Regions from separate parts of the Ensifer sp. 38_S197 genome, predicted to be linked through region 3. Evidence: predicted binding sites of a transcription regulator. Region 3 holds the regulator's gene; each other region holds the start of a gene.
The links. Region 3 encodes PhoB, which activates phosphate uptake and scavenging genes when phosphate is short. Its sites were predicted from a motif close to TGTCATNNANCTGTCAT; they were not measured.

Region 1: AC1Z3V_RS27285 (LTA synthase family protein) is a predicted target of PhoB. The motif match lies at 2,341-2,357, and genes of this name have one in related genera.
Region 2: phnC (phosphonate ABC transporter ATP-binding protein) is a predicted target of PhoB. The motif match lies at 3,333-3,349, and genes of this name have one in related genera.

What each region holds. Positions count from the first base shown of each region.
Region 1 covers NZ_JBXOVZ010000002.1:2,939,179-2,944,745, reverse strand. The annotation lists gene AC1Z3V_RS27290 (DUF1003 domain-containing protein) at 1-267, opposite strand, end outside; gene AC1Z3V_RS27285 (LTA synthase family protein) at 387-2,318, opposite strand; gene AC1Z3V_RS27280 (NAD+ synthase) at 2,586-4,268, shown strand; gene AC1Z3V_RS27275 (hypothetical protein) at 4,343-4,546, shown strand; gene AC1Z3V_RS27270 (TolB family protein) at 4,632-5,459, shown strand.
Region 2 covers NZ_JBXOVZ010000001.1:2,579,589-2,585,155, forward strand. The annotation lists gene phnE (phosphonate ABC transporter, permease protein PhnE) at 1-262, opposite strand, end outside; gene phnE (phosphonate ABC transporter, permease protein PhnE) at 272-1,234, opposite strand; gene phnD (phosphonate ABC transporter substrate-binding protein) at 1,435-2,340, opposite strand; gene phnC (phosphonate ABC transporter ATP-binding protein) at 2,427-3,269, opposite strand; gene AC1Z3V_RS11805 (YciI family protein) at 3,525-3,908, opposite strand; gene AC1Z3V_RS11810 (hypothetical protein) at 3,936-4,244, opposite strand; gene AC1Z3V_RS11815 (transporter substrate-binding domain-containing protein) at 4,378-5,205, shown strand; gene AC1Z3V_RS11820 (NAD(P)/FAD-dependent oxidoreductase) at 5,277-5,567, shown strand, end outside.
Region 3 covers NZ_JBXOVZ010000002.1:1,357,151-1,362,717, reverse strand. The annotation lists gene AC1Z3V_RS19715 (aspartate aminotransferase family protein) at 1-715, opposite strand, end outside; gene AC1Z3V_RS19710 (GcrA family cell cycle regulator) at 1,137-1,658, shown strand; gene phoB (phosphate regulon transcriptional regulator PhoB) at 1,727-2,410, opposite strand; gene phoU (phosphate signaling complex protein PhoU) at 2,613-3,326, opposite strand; gene pstB (phosphate ABC transporter ATP-binding protein PstB) at 3,377-4,192, opposite strand; gene pstA (phosphate ABC transporter permease PstA) at 4,206-5,528, opposite strand; gene pstC (phosphate ABC transporter permease subunit PstC) at 5,525-5,567, opposite strand, start outside.

The DNA.
Region 1 (5,567 bases), 1.6 Mb from region 3:
ACCGGTGATGAGCAGCACGGAGTTCACGAGGACCCAGCAGACGAGGAAGCCGCAGAAGCCGATGATGAAGCTCCACGAACCGCCGACGCGGGCGATGCTATCGGCAAGCCTGTCGCCGAAGGAAAGCCCAGCCGTAAAGGCGGCATGCGAATCGGTGGCAAGGGTGCGCCGATCGCGGGCGTGCGCAAGAATGCGACGTTCGATTTCGCCAAGCTCGTTCAGCGGCTTGCCGAAAAGCTGTTTTGATATTTCGTTGAAGTGCGGCATGGCGATCTCCGGTGTTGGCCGGAAGCCAATCTAGAGCGCAGGGGCCGCAAGGAAAATCAGGCGGGGTCGGAAAAAATGCGGAGAGCCGGAGCGGATTCAGCCGGTCGGGCTCTCATGGATCAGTGGGTTTCAGCCGCGCCGGCGAAGAGCTCGGCGTGGGACTTGAAGAACCGGTCGGTCGAGAAGCGTTTTCCGAACATCATGTCGTGCTGCAGGAAGCGATAGTCGCGCAGCAAAGCGGGCACCTTCGGCTGGCGCGACCACTCGGCGACTTCCTTGCCGTTCTTGCGGATCAGCATGTAGCGGTCGACGACGCGGAACTGGTCGTGAACCTTGCCGAGGAACCCGGTGTAGTAGGGGTGCTCGTAGCCGGATTGCTTGAGGATCGTGTAGGAGAGGAGGGCCGGGCTGATGGTGCCGACATTCTTCTTCGGTCCGGTCTTGTTCGACCAGACGACCAGCGGCGTTTCATGCTGCGCCTTCATCTGGTCCTTGGAACCTTTGCGCTCCGCGGTGATGCCCTTCATGAAGCCGGTATTGGTATAGACGGTGTTCAGCGGCGGCAGGTGGTCGCCGAAGAGCACGATGATCGTTTCGCGATCGCGCTTCTTCGCCCAGTCCATCAGCTTCTTCAGGCTGTCGTCGGCTTCCTTAATCCCTTGCGAATAGGTGGCGAGCACCTGGCGGTCGCTTTCCGGTAGGTCGCCTTCGATCTTGATGGTGTTCTTCGCGTAGCGGTTCGCCTCATAGGGACCATGGCCCTGGAGCGTGACGGTGAAGAAGAAGAACGGATCGTCCATCGCATCGGCCTGGCGGATGATCTCGTTGGTCAGTGACTCGTCCGAGGCGAAGATGCCGCGTTTCTGCATCGGCGGCATGTTCTCCTCCGACTTGAAGGTGTCGAAGCCGAAGGCCTTGTAGACGGCGGTGCGGTTCCAGAACCAGCTCTGGAAGGGGTGGATGGCGCGCGAGACGTAGCCTTCGCCACGGAAGAAGGTGGCAAGCGACGGGATCGGGTTGCGGATGTACTGCTGGTACGGAATGCTGCCATAGGGCAGGAAGGCGTTGGAGAAGCCGGTCAGCGCCTCGAACTCGACATTGGCGGTCATGCCACCGAATTCCGGCGAGAAGACATTGCCCGACTGCATCTCGCGGATCGTCGGCATCGGATCGGGTGAGAGCTTGACGTTCGGCAGGCGGGTCGGATCCCAGAAGGACTCGCTCATCAGCACGATGACGTCGGGCTTGCCGCGGTGCGAGGTGCCGGCCGGAAGCGGCTTCACCGGAATGCGATCGATGGCATCGGCCATGTAGCCGGCGGGCGCACTGACATTGGCCATCGGCAGATTGATGGCGAAGGCGAGTGCGAAGCCGTTGTGCTTATAGTTCTCGGTCTGGTCCCACATGATGGGGATGACCTTCAGGCGGTCACGGATCCAGGAGAACTGGTTGTAATCCATGATGTTCCAGAAGGCGACGAGCAGCGGCAGCGCGAAGGCGAGCCGAGCCACGCGCTCGCGCGTCGTCAGCTTGGGGAAGGTCCGCCAGGCAAAACGCAGCAAGAGCGCGATTGCGATGACCCCGGCGACGAGGCCGACGGCGATGCCGACGGCGGTCCAGGGCCGGTCCTTCACCAGCACCGGCATCAATTCCATGATCTGGCGGCCGAACAGGAAATCTGTCGGATAGAGCGGGTCGGACAGGAAGACCTGCTTCTGCTGGCAGATGACGGCCGGTATGATGGCAAGCGGCGCCATCACCACGGCCGACTTGTGCTCGCGGCCGAAAATGCCGTCGATGGTGAGCAGGACGAGGAAGAAGGCACCGACCGTCGTCAAGGCCGGACGTGTGGGGTCGAGGAAATAGGCGACGGTATCGGACATCGACTGGCGCACGACCAGTTCGACGACGAACACGAGAGCAGATGCGAAGAAAAGGGAGAACAATGCGCTGCGGGCGCCCGCGAGCGTCTTGGCGTGCCGCGCGGTGAAGCCGGGTCTATCGACATAGACGCGCGAGCCTCTCGCGACCGCGGAATCGATACTGGCCAATATATTCTCCAATTCACAAATGTGTCGTGTAACTGTCATACGCTCGTCATTTTGAACAGGGGATGAATGGTTTCTTAACGGGAGTTGGGAACAGCTTTCCGCCGCGTGACGGTGCTGCAACTACCCCCGATAAGAACCGGGAAAGACAGAATTTTTCGGATTTTTTCGTCTAGCGGCGATTGCCTGTGGGTATTTTCCCGCGGATTGCGCTAAAGAACACTGCGAAAGCCAGATGCAATCGCTCAGAAGAGATCGACAGGCCCGCTCATGACCGCTCACAAGACCGCTCCCTCGCTCCTCCGCATCGCAGTCGCCCAGCTCAATCCGACGGTGGGTGACATTGCCGGAAACCTGGCCAAGGCCCGTGAGGCGCGCGCTGATGCAGCGCGCCAGGGCGCCGATCTCCTGCTTCTGACGGAGCTGTTCATCTCCGGCTATCCGCCGGAAGATCTGGTGTTGAAGCCAGCCTTCCTGAAGGCCTGCTACCAGGCGATCGAAAAGCTGGCGGCCGAGACGGTCGACGGCGGTCCGGGCGTCATCATCGGCTTCCCGCGGCAAACCAAGATCGGGCGGCACAATTCGGTGGCAGTGCTCGACGACGGCAAGGTCATCGCGGTCCGCGACAAGGTCGATCTGCCGAACTATGGCGAGTTCGATGAAAAGCGCGTCTTCGACCAGGGCGAGATGCCGGGTCCGGTGAATTTCCGCGGCGTGCGCATCGGCATTCCGATCTGCGAGGACATCTGGGGCGATCTCGGCGTTTGCGAGACGCTGGCCGAAAGCGGCGCGGAAATCCTGCTGTCGCCGAACGGCTCGCCCTATTATCGCGGCAAGGTGGACGTGCGGCATCAGGTGGTGCTGAAGCAGGTGATCGAGACCGGCCTGCCGATGATCTATGCCAACCAGCTCGGCGGCCAGGACGAACTGGTGTTCGACGGCGCGAGCTTCGCCTTCAATTCCGACAAGTCGCTGGCCTTCCAGATGAGCCAGTTCGAAGAGGCGATCAGCATCGTCGAGTGGAAGAAGGGCGAAAACGGCTGGCACTGCGACAGCGGGCTGAAGTCCCGCCTGCCGGAGCGGGAGGAGGCGGACTACCGCGCCTGCATGCTCGGCTTCCGTGACTACGTCAACAAGAACGGCTTCAAGAATGTCGTGCTCGGTCTTTCCGGCGGCATCGATTCGGCGATCTGCGCCGCACTGGCGGTCGATGCGCTCGGCGAAGAGCGGGTGCGCACCGTCATGCTGCCCTATCGCTACACCTCGCAGGAATCACTGAAGGACGCCAAGGATTGCGCCGCGGCGCTCGGCTGCCGCTACGACATCGTACCGATCTCAGAACCGGTCGAAGGCTTCCTGAGCGCACTCTCCGACATGTTCGAGGGAACCGAATCCGGCATTACCGAGGAGAACCTCCAGAGCCGCACGCGCGGCACGATCCTGATGGCGATCTCCAACAAGTTCGGCTCGATGGTGGTGACGACGGGCAACAAGTCGGAAATGTCGGTCGGCTATGCCACGCTCTATGGCGACATGAATGGCGGCTTCAATCCGATCAAGGACCTCTACAAGATGCAGGTCTATGCGCTGTCGAGCTGGCGCAACACGACGGTTCCGCCGGGCGCGCTGGGTCCGTCGGGCATCGTCATTCCTGAGAACATCATCGACAAGGCGCCGTCGGCAGAGCTTCGCCCCAACCAGACGGACCAGGATTCGCTGCCGCCCTATCCGGTGCTCGACGATATTCTCGAATGCCTGGTCGAAAAGGAGATGGGTACCGACGAGATCGTGGCCCGTGGCCATGACGAAGCGACGGTTCACCGGGTCGAACACCTGCTCTACATCGCCGAATACAAGCGGCGGCAGTCGGCGCCGGGCGTCAAGATCACCAAGAAGAATTTTGGCCGCGACCGCCGCTACCCGATCACCAACCGCTTCCGCGACCGGGGATAGACGGTGAGCGCCTTCGGCGAAGGGCGGGACGGCAGCACGGCGGTCCCGAGTTCACGGACGAGGAGATCCGGCTGATGCGGCTGTGGTCGTTGAGCGACGTTTCCGCTGCCGGGCAGCTTTCGGCACAGATCGGCTATTTCGCGACACCGGCGGTCTTCGGCATCCATGGCCTTGCAACCGGCAGCGCCGTCATCGTCGACGTTGCCTTCGTCTGCATCCTGCTGCTGTTGGCCCGGGGCCTCGTCTCAAGCTGGCGGGAGCAACGTCATCCATCGTGACGCAGCCGGTCTGCGCCAAGGTTCTGGCGACGTTGCGAGCGGGTGGAGAACGCAAATAGCTGCTTCACCGCGGCGGGAGAACGGTATGCGCAGTTCCATCGAAACCTATGACATCGTTACCGGCGAAACACGCGTCGTCTGGCAGACGGATCGGCTGGTCGAGGCGCCCAACTGGTCGCAGGATGGCACGCACCTCGTCATCAACGGCGATGGCCGCCTTTATCGCCTCGGCTTCGACGGTTCGCAGCCGACGGAGATCGACACCGGCTTTGCTACGCTCTGCAACAACGATCACGGCATCTCGCCCGATGGCGGCACGATCGCGATCAGCGACAAAACCGAGTTCGGGAAATCGGCGATCTACCTGCTGCCGGCCGAAGGCGGAACGCCACGGCTCGTCACCCGCAACCTGCCATCCTATTGGCATGGCTGGTCGCCCGATGGACAAGAGGTGACTTATTGCGGCATCCGGGACCAGATCTTCGACATCTACACGATTTCGGTCGATGGCGGCGAGGAGAGGCGCTTGACCCACGGGGAAGGGCGCAATGACGGGCCCGACTGGTCTGCCGACGGGGAATGGATCTATTTCAACTCAAGCCGCACCGGCCGCATGCAGATCTGGCGCGTCCGTCCCGATGGCAGCGATGTCACGCGGATCACCGACAGCCCCTATGGCGATTGGTTCCCGCATCCGTCGCCCGATGGAAAGCATCTGCTGGTGCTTTCCTATGACGGCGACGTCTTCGATCATCCGCGCGATCTCGATGTCCGCCTGCGGCTGATGGATATGGATGGCGGCAATGCGCGCGTGCTGTTCGAGCTCTTCGGCGGGCAGGGAACGATGAACGTGCCCAACTGGTCTCCCGCCGGCGACCGCTTCGCCTTCGTTCGTTATCAGCCGGAAAGCTGAGGGCGCTGCTGCAGAGGCGTTCGATCGGATCCAGGGAAGAAAACCTGCAGCAATTCAAAGTGTTACGGCGACCTTGGCGTCTGCCAGGACGCGCAGCAGCCGCTGGAT
Region 2 (5,567 bases), on a different contig from region 3:
TCCGGTCCGAAGCGATGTGGATCTGCGGACGCACTTCGTAAGAGACCCAGTCGGCGAGATAGGTGCCGGCGATGCCCCAATTGGCGTTGCCGAGCACCTGGCCGATCGAGAAGAACCACCAGCTGAAGACGAGATAAACGATGACGCCGCCGGCGATCGCTGCCGTGCGTACCCGCTTGGTGGTGGAGGATTTCAGGAGCTCGGGATGGCGGGTCGCGATCGCGTCCATCTCCATCGGGCTCAGTCGTGTGGTCGTGGTCATGGCGCGCACCTATTGGGCAAGCTGGAATGCCTGCTCGCCGACAAGGCGGCGGCGAAGCCAAGCGGAAAACTGGTCGACGGCGAAAATGGTCGCAAACAGCAGGATGACGATCGCCAGCGTCTTGGCCTGGTGGCCCTGGCCGATCGAAAGGCGCAAAAGCTCACCGATGCCGCCGCCACCGACGGCGCCGATGATGGTGGAGGCGCGCACGTTGATTTCGAGCCGCAGCAGGAAATAGCTGGTGAAGTTGGGCAGCACCTGCGGCACCATGCCGAACCAGACGCGCTCGATCCAATTGCCGCCGGCAGCACGCAGGCCCTCGTCCGGTTTCATGTCGGCGTTCTCGACCACTTCGTAAAAAAGCTTGCCGAGCGCGCCGATCGTGTGGATCGAGACCGCGGCGATCGCGGGAATGGGCCCCAGCGAGAGGATTGCCAGGAAGAAGCCGGCAATCACCACTTCCGGAAAGGCGCGCAGGATTTCCATGAAGCGGCGAACGGCGCCGCGTATCCACGGATTGGGCATCAGGTTGCGCGCGGCAAGGAAGCAGAGCACGAAGCCGAGCGCCGTGCCGATGACGGTCGAGAAGATCGCGATGTTCACGGTCTCCAGCATCTTGTGGACATATTCGGGGATGTAGAAACTGTCGGCCAGGTACAGCCGGCCTTCGGGGTAGTTGTACTTGAAGCTGCCGTCGTCATAGGGCGAGGGCAGGTCGAACATGGCGCGGAATATTTCCAGGCCGTCACGCGGTGCGAGATCGCCGACGAAGTCGAAGAAATGCGGCAGGCGATCGAAGAACTTGCCGGCGTTGGAATCGTTGGCGAACCAGAGCGAACCCGAGAGCGTCAGGAAGAGAAGGCCGAATCCGAGCCAGGAATAGAGACGGCGGCGGGAACTGAGTTCCTGCCAATGGCGCTCGATGATGGCGCCGTTGTCGCTCAGATGCCGCGGGAGCAGGGAAGTTGCCATGATCATTCCGGCTTACACCGGCCTCTTTGGCATTTCCTGGAAAGTGCGAAGCGGCTTTCCGTCGGGAAATGCGTGAACAAGCGATGGACATGCTCAGCAGTGCGGCGCGAGACATGCAGTCGGGACAGGTGCCGGACACCCCTTCAAACAGTGAAACGCTGGCCGTTTGGGCGGCCAGCGTTCCCGGGAGGTGCGGTCTATCAGCCGCCGATCGTCGCCTTGCGGGCGTCGATGATCGGCTTGTAGAAGTCGGAGTTGACTTCCGTGTAGCCGGTGAAATCACCGCCCTGGATGGCCGAGAAGCAAGAAGCGTCGGTCTTCGGCAGGTCCATCATGAACTGCTTGAACTTTGCCTTCATGTCGTCATTCATCGAGGTGCGGACAACAATCGGGCCGTTCGGGACCAGCGGCGACTTCCAGAGCTCGACGAGGTCGTTCATGTCGAGGATACCCTTGTCGACCATCTTGCGCAGGTTGCCGGAGGTGTAGCCGTCCTTGAATTCGCCAACGCCCGAGCCGAAGGTCGTGCCGGCATCGAAGGTGCCCTTGACGACTTCGAGAACGAGGTTTTCGTGACCGCCGCCGAAGCCGGTCTCACCGAAGAATTCCTTGACCGGCGCGCCGATTGCTTCCGGCAGGGTGACGAGCGGAACGAGGTAACCCGAGGTGGAGTCCGGATCGGCGAAGCCGAGCTTCTTGCCCTTCAGGTCTTCGAGCTTGGTGATGCCGGAATCCTTGCGGGCGACCATGATCGAGTGGTAGCCGGTCGAACCGTCGGTCTGGACGGTCGTCAGGATCGGCTCGACGGCGTCAGCCTTGGCGAGGTAGATCTTGGCGTAGCCGGAAGCGCCGAGTTCGGCGTAGTCGAGCGTGCCGCCGAGCAGGCCCTGGATAACGCCGTCATAGTCGGCGGCAGGGAACAGCGAGACCTTCTCGACGCCGATGGCGGCCGGCAGCTTGTCGACGAGGCACTGGAAGTTGCGCAGGCGGTCGGCTTCGTTCTCGCCGCCGAGGATGCCGATGCGGAATTCCTTGAGGTCTTCAGCCTGAGCGTGGCCGACGAGGGCGAGGAGCGCGACGGCGCCCAGAAGAGCTTTCTTCAGCATAAGGTTCTCCCGTGTGTCCGGCTCGGCCGGATCCTATTCGGTTTCAAAGAGGTGCCCTTGACGCGGGCTTTCGATCCTGGCGGGCGTCAGATGCCGACCAGTGCCAGCGGCTTGAGGCCGGCCGATGCCGTTTCTTCCTGCGGTTCGGCCGCGGGAATGTTGATGCTGGTGGAGGTCATCGATTCCTCGATGCCCGTATCGGCGCCATAGATCTCGGCAACCGCTGCCGCAGTCAGATCCTTGGGCTGGCCGTCGAAGACGACGCGGCCGTGCGCCATGCCGATGATGCGTTCGCAATAGTTGCGCGCGGTGTCGAGTGTGTGAAGGTTGGTGATGACCGTGATGCCGTCGCGCTCGTTGATGTCGCGAAGCGCATCCATGACGATCTTGGCGTTCAGCGGATCGAGCGAGGCGATCGGCTCGTCGGCGAGCAGCACCTTCGGCTGCTGCATCAGAGCACGGGCGATTGCGACGCGCTGCTGCTGGCCGCCAGAGAGCGTGCCTGCGGGCTGAAGCGCGGTTTGCTCGATCCCAAGGCGCTCGAGCGCGCCGATCGCCATGATGCGTTCTTCGCGGGTGAACATGTTGAGGATGCTCAAGACCGTCGAGCGGTGATTGAGGCGGCCGAGCAGCACGTTGGTGAGCACGTCGAGGCGCGGCACCAGGTTGAACTGCTGGAAGATCATCGCGCAGTCGCGCTGCCAGTTGCGAAGAGCAGCACCGCGTAGCGACGAGACCTCGGTACCGTCATAGACGATCGAGCCCGAGGACAAATCGACAAGACGATTGATCATGCGCAGCAGCGTCGACTTGCCGGCACCCGAACGGCCGATCACGCCGACCATCTGCCCTTGCGGGATGTCGAAGGTAACCGAACTCACGGCTGTCTTCTTGCCGAATTGGCGGGTTACACTCTTCAACTGAAACATTTCTAGCAGGTCCTCTTTCGGGGAGACCGGTCATCGGTATGACACCTGCCATATCGGCGCTTCATGAAAGCGAAATGTCAGTTTGTTGTAAGTTCTGTTACAGTTCACACCTGCGCGGGCTCGGTTAATCAAATGTGAACGGCATCGCGCCGGCAGGTGCGCGATCGGTCACCTCCGACGGGATTGCCAGGTTGATTTGGAGCGGATCGAGGGCGGTCGCCCGATCCGGTCATGGTGCAATATCGCTGCTTGATCCTAGCTCTTTGGGCCAGGTTCCAAGGTCGTCCCGGGAATATAGAGCGCAATCGGCCGGATCTCGTAGATCGCCGTGGGATTGCTGCGTCGCAACTCTTGTGCTGCCGCGATGGCTGCCTCGAGTGTCGGGAAGTCCACGACGTAAAGGCCCAGAAGCTGCTCCTTGGTTTCGGCGAAGGGGCCGTCGGTGACGATACCTTCGCCCTTGCCCCTCAGCGTCACCGCGCCTTCCACGGGGCCGAGCCGCGCCGCCGGGCCAAAGGATTTCTGTTGAACGAAGCGATCGTGAACCTGGAGTAGGTCGGACATCAAGGCCGCGTCCTCCTCCTTGCTCCACGATTCGACCACGCCTGCCGTATGATAAGCCAAGATCGCGTAATACATTGGACCGTCCTCCCGCACGTATTCCTGTCAGGTTTCGCCGAAGGCTTCAATCGGCTCGGCGATGGCTTTGCGATTGCTCGAAATCAGCCCCAGGAACGCTGCGGCCCAACGGCAGGCTTGCGCCGCGATCCGGGGAGCGACGCTTGAGTTCGCCGCGTGTCGCGGCTTGCCCGCCACTAGACCAGACCAGATCAGACCGCGCGAGCGCGTCGAACCGCGGCCTGCGCGCCCGTGTCCGAAGTCGCAGACGTCCCAAGTACCAGCACGTCTTGCGGGAATGATTGCGCCTTCTGTGCTGGAACGCGCTTCGTTGGCGCATTCATCACGCAGACGCATGGTCCCATCACTTCGTTTCATGGAGTGTGCGTGCTTCGACCCTTGACTCATCTTTATCGATCTTTCTAATTTATGTTGTCAGACATCTTACATAGACGGGAACCCATTGCTGACGTTCAAACAGGAGGATCGCGTGAGGAAACTGGTTCTAAAGCTCGCCGTCGGTGCTGCCGCGCTGGCACTTGCCACCGCCGCACAAGCGGGCGAGACGCTCGACCGGGTCATGAGCAAGAAGGCCATGGTGGTTGCCACCAACAGCGGGTGGCCGCCGCAGAGCTATCTCGACGACAGCAACCAACTGGTCGGCTTCGACATTGACGTCTCCCGCGAGATCGGCAAGCGCCTCGGCGTCGAGGTCAGCTTCGAGACGCCGGACTGGGCCACGTTGACCGGCGGCCGCTGGCAGGGACGTTATGACGTCGGCGTTGGCTCCGTCACCCCCACCAAGGCGCGCGCCCAGGTCATCGATTTTGCCGGCATCTATTACTACAGCCCCTATGTCTACGTCATTCACAAGGACAGCGAGGCGAAGTCGGTTGCCGACCTGAACGGCAAGGTCGTCGGCGTTGAAACCGCCACGACATCGGAAGATTTCATTCGCCGGCAGTTGGAAATCGATGCTCCGGGGCTGCCGCCGATCGAATACAAGCTGGAACCGGGCGAGATCCGCACCTTCGCCGACTCCATGCTTCCCTTCGACGACCTGCGCCTCGGCAATGGCGTGCGCCTCGATGCCGTCATCGCGCCGGAACAGACGGCGCTCAACGCCATCAAGAACGGTTATCCGCTCAAGGTGCTTGAAGGCGAATACGCGTTCAAGGAGCCGCTCGTCGTGATTGCGGAAAAGACCGATCCGGAGTGGACGAAAAAGATCGGCGACGTCATTGCGGAGATGAAGAAGGACGGCACGCTCGCGAGCTTTACCACCAAGTGGTACGGCAAGGACTACAGCGCCGATTGACCTCGACAAGTCTGCGAGGCGGCAGCCATGCCGCCCGCAACCCTTAATCGCTGTCTGCGGGGCGAGAGAATATGTCCTATCCGGATACCTATTACAAAAAGACGATGGTCGACCGGAAGGTCAGACCAGTCCTTTCGGAAACCATCGAATGTGACACGGTCGTCGTCGGCGGCGGGCTCGCTGGTCTGACAACGGCGCTTCAGCTTGCACGCGCCGGGCAATCGGTCGTCGTGCTCGAAGCCGAAAGTGTCGGCTTCGGGGCTTCCGGTCGAAATGGCGGCTTTGTCAGCCCGGGGTTTGCGACCGGTGGCGAGAATATCGCGCGAATGGCCGGTACCGAAGGTGCACGGCAGATCCATCGG
Region 3 (5,567 bases):
CCGGGCGGATGCCCGCCCATTCATGGGCGAAGAGCTTGCCGGTACGGCCGACGCCGGTCTGGACCTCGTCGAGGATCAGGAGCAGGCCGAACTCGTCGCAGAGCGCGCGCAGTTCCTGCAGGAATTCCTTCGTCGCCGGGCGAATGCCGCCCTCGCCCTGGATCGGCTCGATCAGGATCGCGGCGGTCTCTTCGGTGATCGCATTCTTGACGGCCGCGAGGTCGCCGAACGGAACCTGATAGAAGCCCGGGGCCTTTGGTCCGAAACCTTCGATGTACTTCTGCTGGCCCCCGGCGGCGATCGTCGCGATCGTGCGGCCGTGGAAGGCGCCCTCGAAGGTGATGACGTGAAACTTCTCCGGCTGGCCCTTGGCGAAGTGATAGCGCCGCGCCGTCTTGATCGCGCATTCCAGCGCTTCCGCACCGGAATTGGTAAAGAAGACCCGATCGGCGAAAGTGACGGCAGCCAGGCGGCGGCCAAGGCTTTCCTGCCCCGGAACTTCGTAAAGGTTGGAAAGGTGCCAGACCTTCTCGGCCTGCGCCTTCAGCGCCTCGACGAGATGCGGATGCGCGTGGCCGAGCGAGTTCACGGCAACGCCGGCGGCGAAATCGAGGTAACGCGAGCCGTCTTCGGCGATCAACCAGACGCCCTCTCCTCGCTCGAAACGCAACGGCGCGCGCATGTAGGTATCGTAAAGCGGCGTGGTTGCAGTCATGCGAGGCTCTCCTTCACTCCAATCGGCATCGGTACCGCAGCTTCATGCGGCCCGATAAAAATCAAAAATGCCGCCTTTCGGCGGCGCAGGCACTATTCCCATTTCGCACCGCAATGTCAACAAAACCAAGCCTTGCAGCGCGATGGCGAGACCCGTTTCCCTGCGACGAAAAAATCGGCCGGAAGGGCTTGCAAAAATGCAACGCTGATCGAGCAAGTTGGGGAAAACTACGAATTCGATTCGGCGTGATTCCCCGGACTCTTGCCACGGAGTCCAGCGGTCAGTACGTTAACATTCAATTACTAGACGCATGCGGCGGACCTAGTCACCAAAAGAGTTATCGCGTTTGCAACCTCGGGGTTCAGCCGGGGTGCGGTGAGGGATTCTGCCATCCCCAACGCTGAGAACGGAGAGTGCAGAGATGAACTGGACTGACGAGCGGGTGGAGAAACTGAAGAAGCTTTGGTCCGAGGGCCTGAGCGCAAGCCAGATCGCGGCGCAGCTCGGCGGCGTCAGCCGTAACGCTGTCATCGGCAAGGTTCACCGCCTGAGCCTTCCCGGACGCGCCAAGGCTGGCGGCAGCGCCACGGCGGCGGCCCGCCCGAAGCGGCCGACCTCGGCCCCGCGCGCTCCGAACTACGCCTCGCGCGTTTCGACCCGCACCGTTGCCCGTCCGTCCGGCGCCACCGTTCTCAAGGAAGAGATCGAAGTCGATCTCGTGGCCGAGCAGAACTTCAGCATCAGCACGGACGTGGTCGTGCCGATGTCGCGCCGCCTTGAGCTGACCCAGCTCACCGAACGCACCTGCAAGTGGCCGATCGGCGATCCGCTGAAGGAAGAATTCCACTTCTGCGGCAATGACTCGCCGGAGTCCTCGCCCTATTGCAACTTCCATGCACGGCTTGCCTACCAGCCGTCGGCCGAGCGTCGGCGGATGCGCTGAAGCTCCGCACAGGAACAAAAGAAAAGGGGCTGATCGGCCCCTTTTTAATTGCCTGTCGTTGGCCCCTCTCAGCTTTCGAGCGAGTAGCCGGCGCCGCGGACCGTGCGAATGACGTCCGGCATGGTCGAGAAGTTCAACGCCTTGCGCAGGCGGCCGACATGCACGTCGACGGTCCTTTCGTCGACATAGATGTCGTGACCCCAGACGCCATCCAGCAACTGCGAGCGCGAGAAGACCCGGCCCGGAGAGGACATCAGGAACTCGAGCAGGCGGAATTCCGTCGGTCCCAGGCGAACCTCGCGGCTGCGGCGATGAACGCGATGGGTTTCCCTGTCAAGCTCGATGTCGCCGCAGCGCAGCAGCGTCGAGAGCACTTCGGGCTTCGCCCGGCGAAGCATCGCCTTGACGCGAGCCATCAGTTCCGGCGTCGAGAAGGGTTTAACCACGTAGTCGTCGGCACCGGTCGCGAGACCGCGAACGCGCTCGCTTTCCTCGCCGCGCGCCGTCAGCATGATGATCGGCAGCCGCTCCGTCTCCGGGCGCTGGCGCAGCCGACGGCAAAGCTCGATGCCGGAGACGCCGGGCAGCATCCAGTCGAGGATCAGAAGGTCGGGCAGGCGTTCCTGGAGCCGGATCTCCGCCTCGTCACCCCTGAGGATCGTATCGACGTCGAAGCCTTCCGCTTCCAGATTGTAACGCAACAGGACGCTCAGCGCCTCTTCGTCTTCGACCACGGCGATTTTTGGCAACATCAGGTAACGTCTCCTTACCGCGAGCGCCGTGCGGCTCCAGTGGCCGGGCCGGCGCTCAGACACTCTAAATCTGGAGCATTTCCGCGTTTTTCAAAGGCAGTGCGAAAGCCGCATGCTTCAGATACAGGAATTCGGGGCCGCGACCGGAGCCGCGACCAGGTGATATTCACGGGGCATGCATTGCGAACGGCGCGTCTAACGCTCAGTCGTTGACCGAGCCCAACGTCGACGTATTGTCATCCTTCGGACGCTCGCCTTCCGGCTGGGCACCCGTTGCCATGTAATAGATCGTCTCGGCGATATTGGTCGCGTGGTCGCCGATGCGCTCGATGTTCTTGGCGCAGAACAGAAGATGCGTGCAGGGCGTGATGTTGCGCGGGTCTTCCATCATGTAGGTCAGCAGCTCGCGGAACAGCGAGGTGTAGATCGCATCGATCTCCTCGTCCCGCTCGCGAATGCTGTTGGCCTTTTCCGGCGAACGCGAGGCATAGACGTCGAGTACTTCCTTGAGCTGCACCAGGGCAAGCTCGGCGAGGTGCTCGAGACCGCGGGCAAGCTTGCGCGGGATGCCGGAACCGGCGACGGCGATCACGCGCTTGGCGGTGTTCTTGCCGAGGTCGCCGACACGCTCCAGGTCGGAGGCGATGCGGATCGACCCCATGATCTCGCGAAGGTCGGCGGCGACCGGCTGGCGCTTGGCGATCGTGACGATCGCCTTCTCGCCGATCTGGCGCTCGGCATCGTCGAGGATGGTGTCGTCCGAGATCACCTTCTGCGCCAGAGCCAGGTCGGAATTGACCAGGGCGCGAACGGATTCGGCGACCATCTGCTCGGCGAGACCGCCCATTTCCGAGATGCGGCGCGTCAGGTACTTCAGTTCTTCGTCATAGGCGGACATGATATGCATGGACATGATCGTCGATCCTTGCGGGCGCTTTCCAGTTACTGTTGCAGCCGTCATTGGCCTCAGCCGAAGCGGCCCATGATGTAATCCTGGGTGCGCTGGTCATCCGGATTGGTGAACATCTTGTCGGTGTCGTTCTCCTCGACGAGATTGCCGAGGTGGAACATGGCGGTGCGCTGCGACACGCGGGCGGCCTGCTGCATCGAGTGGGTCACGATGACGATCGTGAAGTTCGTGCGCAGTTCGTGGATGAGCTCCTCGACCTTGGCCGTCGCGATCGGGTCGAGGGCCGAACAGGGCTCGTCCATCAGGATGACTTCCGGGCTGACGGCAACGGCGCGCGCGATGCAAAGGCGCTGCTGCTGGCCACCGGAAAGGCCGGTGCCCGGTTCATGCAGGCGATCCTTCACTTCGTTGAACAGGCCGGCTTTCTGCAGGCTGGTTTCGACGATCTCGTCGAAATCCGCCTTGGTGCGGGCAAGCCCGTGGATGCGCGGACCGTAGGCGACGTTGTCGTAGATCGACTTCGGGAACGGGTTCGGCTTCTGGAAGACCATGCCGACGCGGGCGCGCAGCTCGACCACATCGATGGTCGGATCGTAGATGTCGTCCTCATCGAGCGTGATCTTGCCGGTGACACGGCAGTTCTCGATGGTGTCGTTCATACGGTTCAGCGTGCGCAGGAAGGTCGACTTGCCGCAACCGGACGGGCCGATCAGAGCCGTTACCGTATTCTCGCGGATGTTGAGGTTGACGTCGAAAAGCGCCCGCTTCTCGCCGTAGTAGACCGACACATCCTTGCCGATCATCTTGTAGGGCACAGTGTTCATTTTCTGATCCAAGGCCTTCTCGACTGCTGCTTCTGACATGATGTTCATAGAAATTACCTCACTACCAACGGCGCTCAAAGCGACGTCGCAACAGAATGGCGCCAAGGTTCATGACGACGAGGAAGATGAGAAGAATGATGATCGCGCCGGAGGTGCGCTCGACGAAGGCGCGTTCGGCCTCGTTGGCCCACATGTAGATCTGCACTGGCAGCGCCGTCGACGGCTCCATCGGCGAACCGGGATAGTCGACGACGAAGGCGACCATGCCGATCAACAGCAGCGGCGCGGTTTCGCCAAGCGCGTGGGCAAGGCCGATGATCGTACCGGTCAGAATGCCCGGCATCGCCAGCGGCAGAACGTGATGGAAGATGGTCTGCATCTTCGAGGCGCCGAGACCGAGTGCCGCCGAGCGGATGGACGGCGGAACCGCCTTCAGGGCCGCGCGCGTGGCGATGATGATCGTCGGCAACGTCATCAGCGTCAGCACGAAGCCGCCGACGACAGCCGCCGAGCGCGGCATGCCGGCAAAGTTGATGAAGACGGCGAGGCCCAACAGACCGTAGACGATCGACGGAACGGCTGCGAGGTTGTTGATGTTGACCTCGATCAGGTCGGTGAGCCGGTTCTTCGGCGCGAACTCTTCGAGATAGATCGAGGCGGCAACGCCGATCGGCAGCGACAGCGCGAGCACGATCATCATCATGTAGAACGAGCCGAGGGCGGCGACGCCGACGCCCGCCGCTTCAGGACGGCTGGAGGCGCCGAAGATGAAGATGCCGGTGTTGAAGCTCTTTTTCAGGATACCGGCCTCGGCAAGCTGGTTCATCCAGGTGACCTGCTGGTCCTTGACCTTACGCTTGCTCTCTTCGACCTTGAGGTCGATCTGCCCCTTGTAGGCGGAGTCGATGTTGGCTTCTGCCAGCAGGGTGACCGGAACGGTCTTGCCGATGATGGACGGATCCGCCACGACCATGTCGCGCAGCAGCGTACGGGAGCTCGCAGAGACCATGTCGGTCGCCTGCTTGACCAGCGGCCGCTTGCTCGCATCGATGCCGAGCTGCTTGACGAGCGCCTCGCGCACCAGCAGCGGATAGTTGGCAGTCATCAGCACCTTGCTGTCGCTCGTGCGTTCGCCCTTGGGGTCGATGACCTTTTCGGTGAATTCGATCGGCAGCGTGATCGTCGTCTGCTGGAACGCGGTATAGCCGTTGGAAATGACGGTCCACAGCAGCAGCGCCAGGAAGAAGAGACCGATGCTGATGGCGGCAATGCCGTAGGCGCGGAACCGGCGCTCGGCGGCATAACGGCGCTTGATGCCGATATCACGCTTGGCGGATGCGGGACGGGCGGAAATCCGGACGGTCGGGGAAGCGATGTCGGTCATTCGTACTGTTCCCGGTATTTGCGCACGATGTAGAGCGCG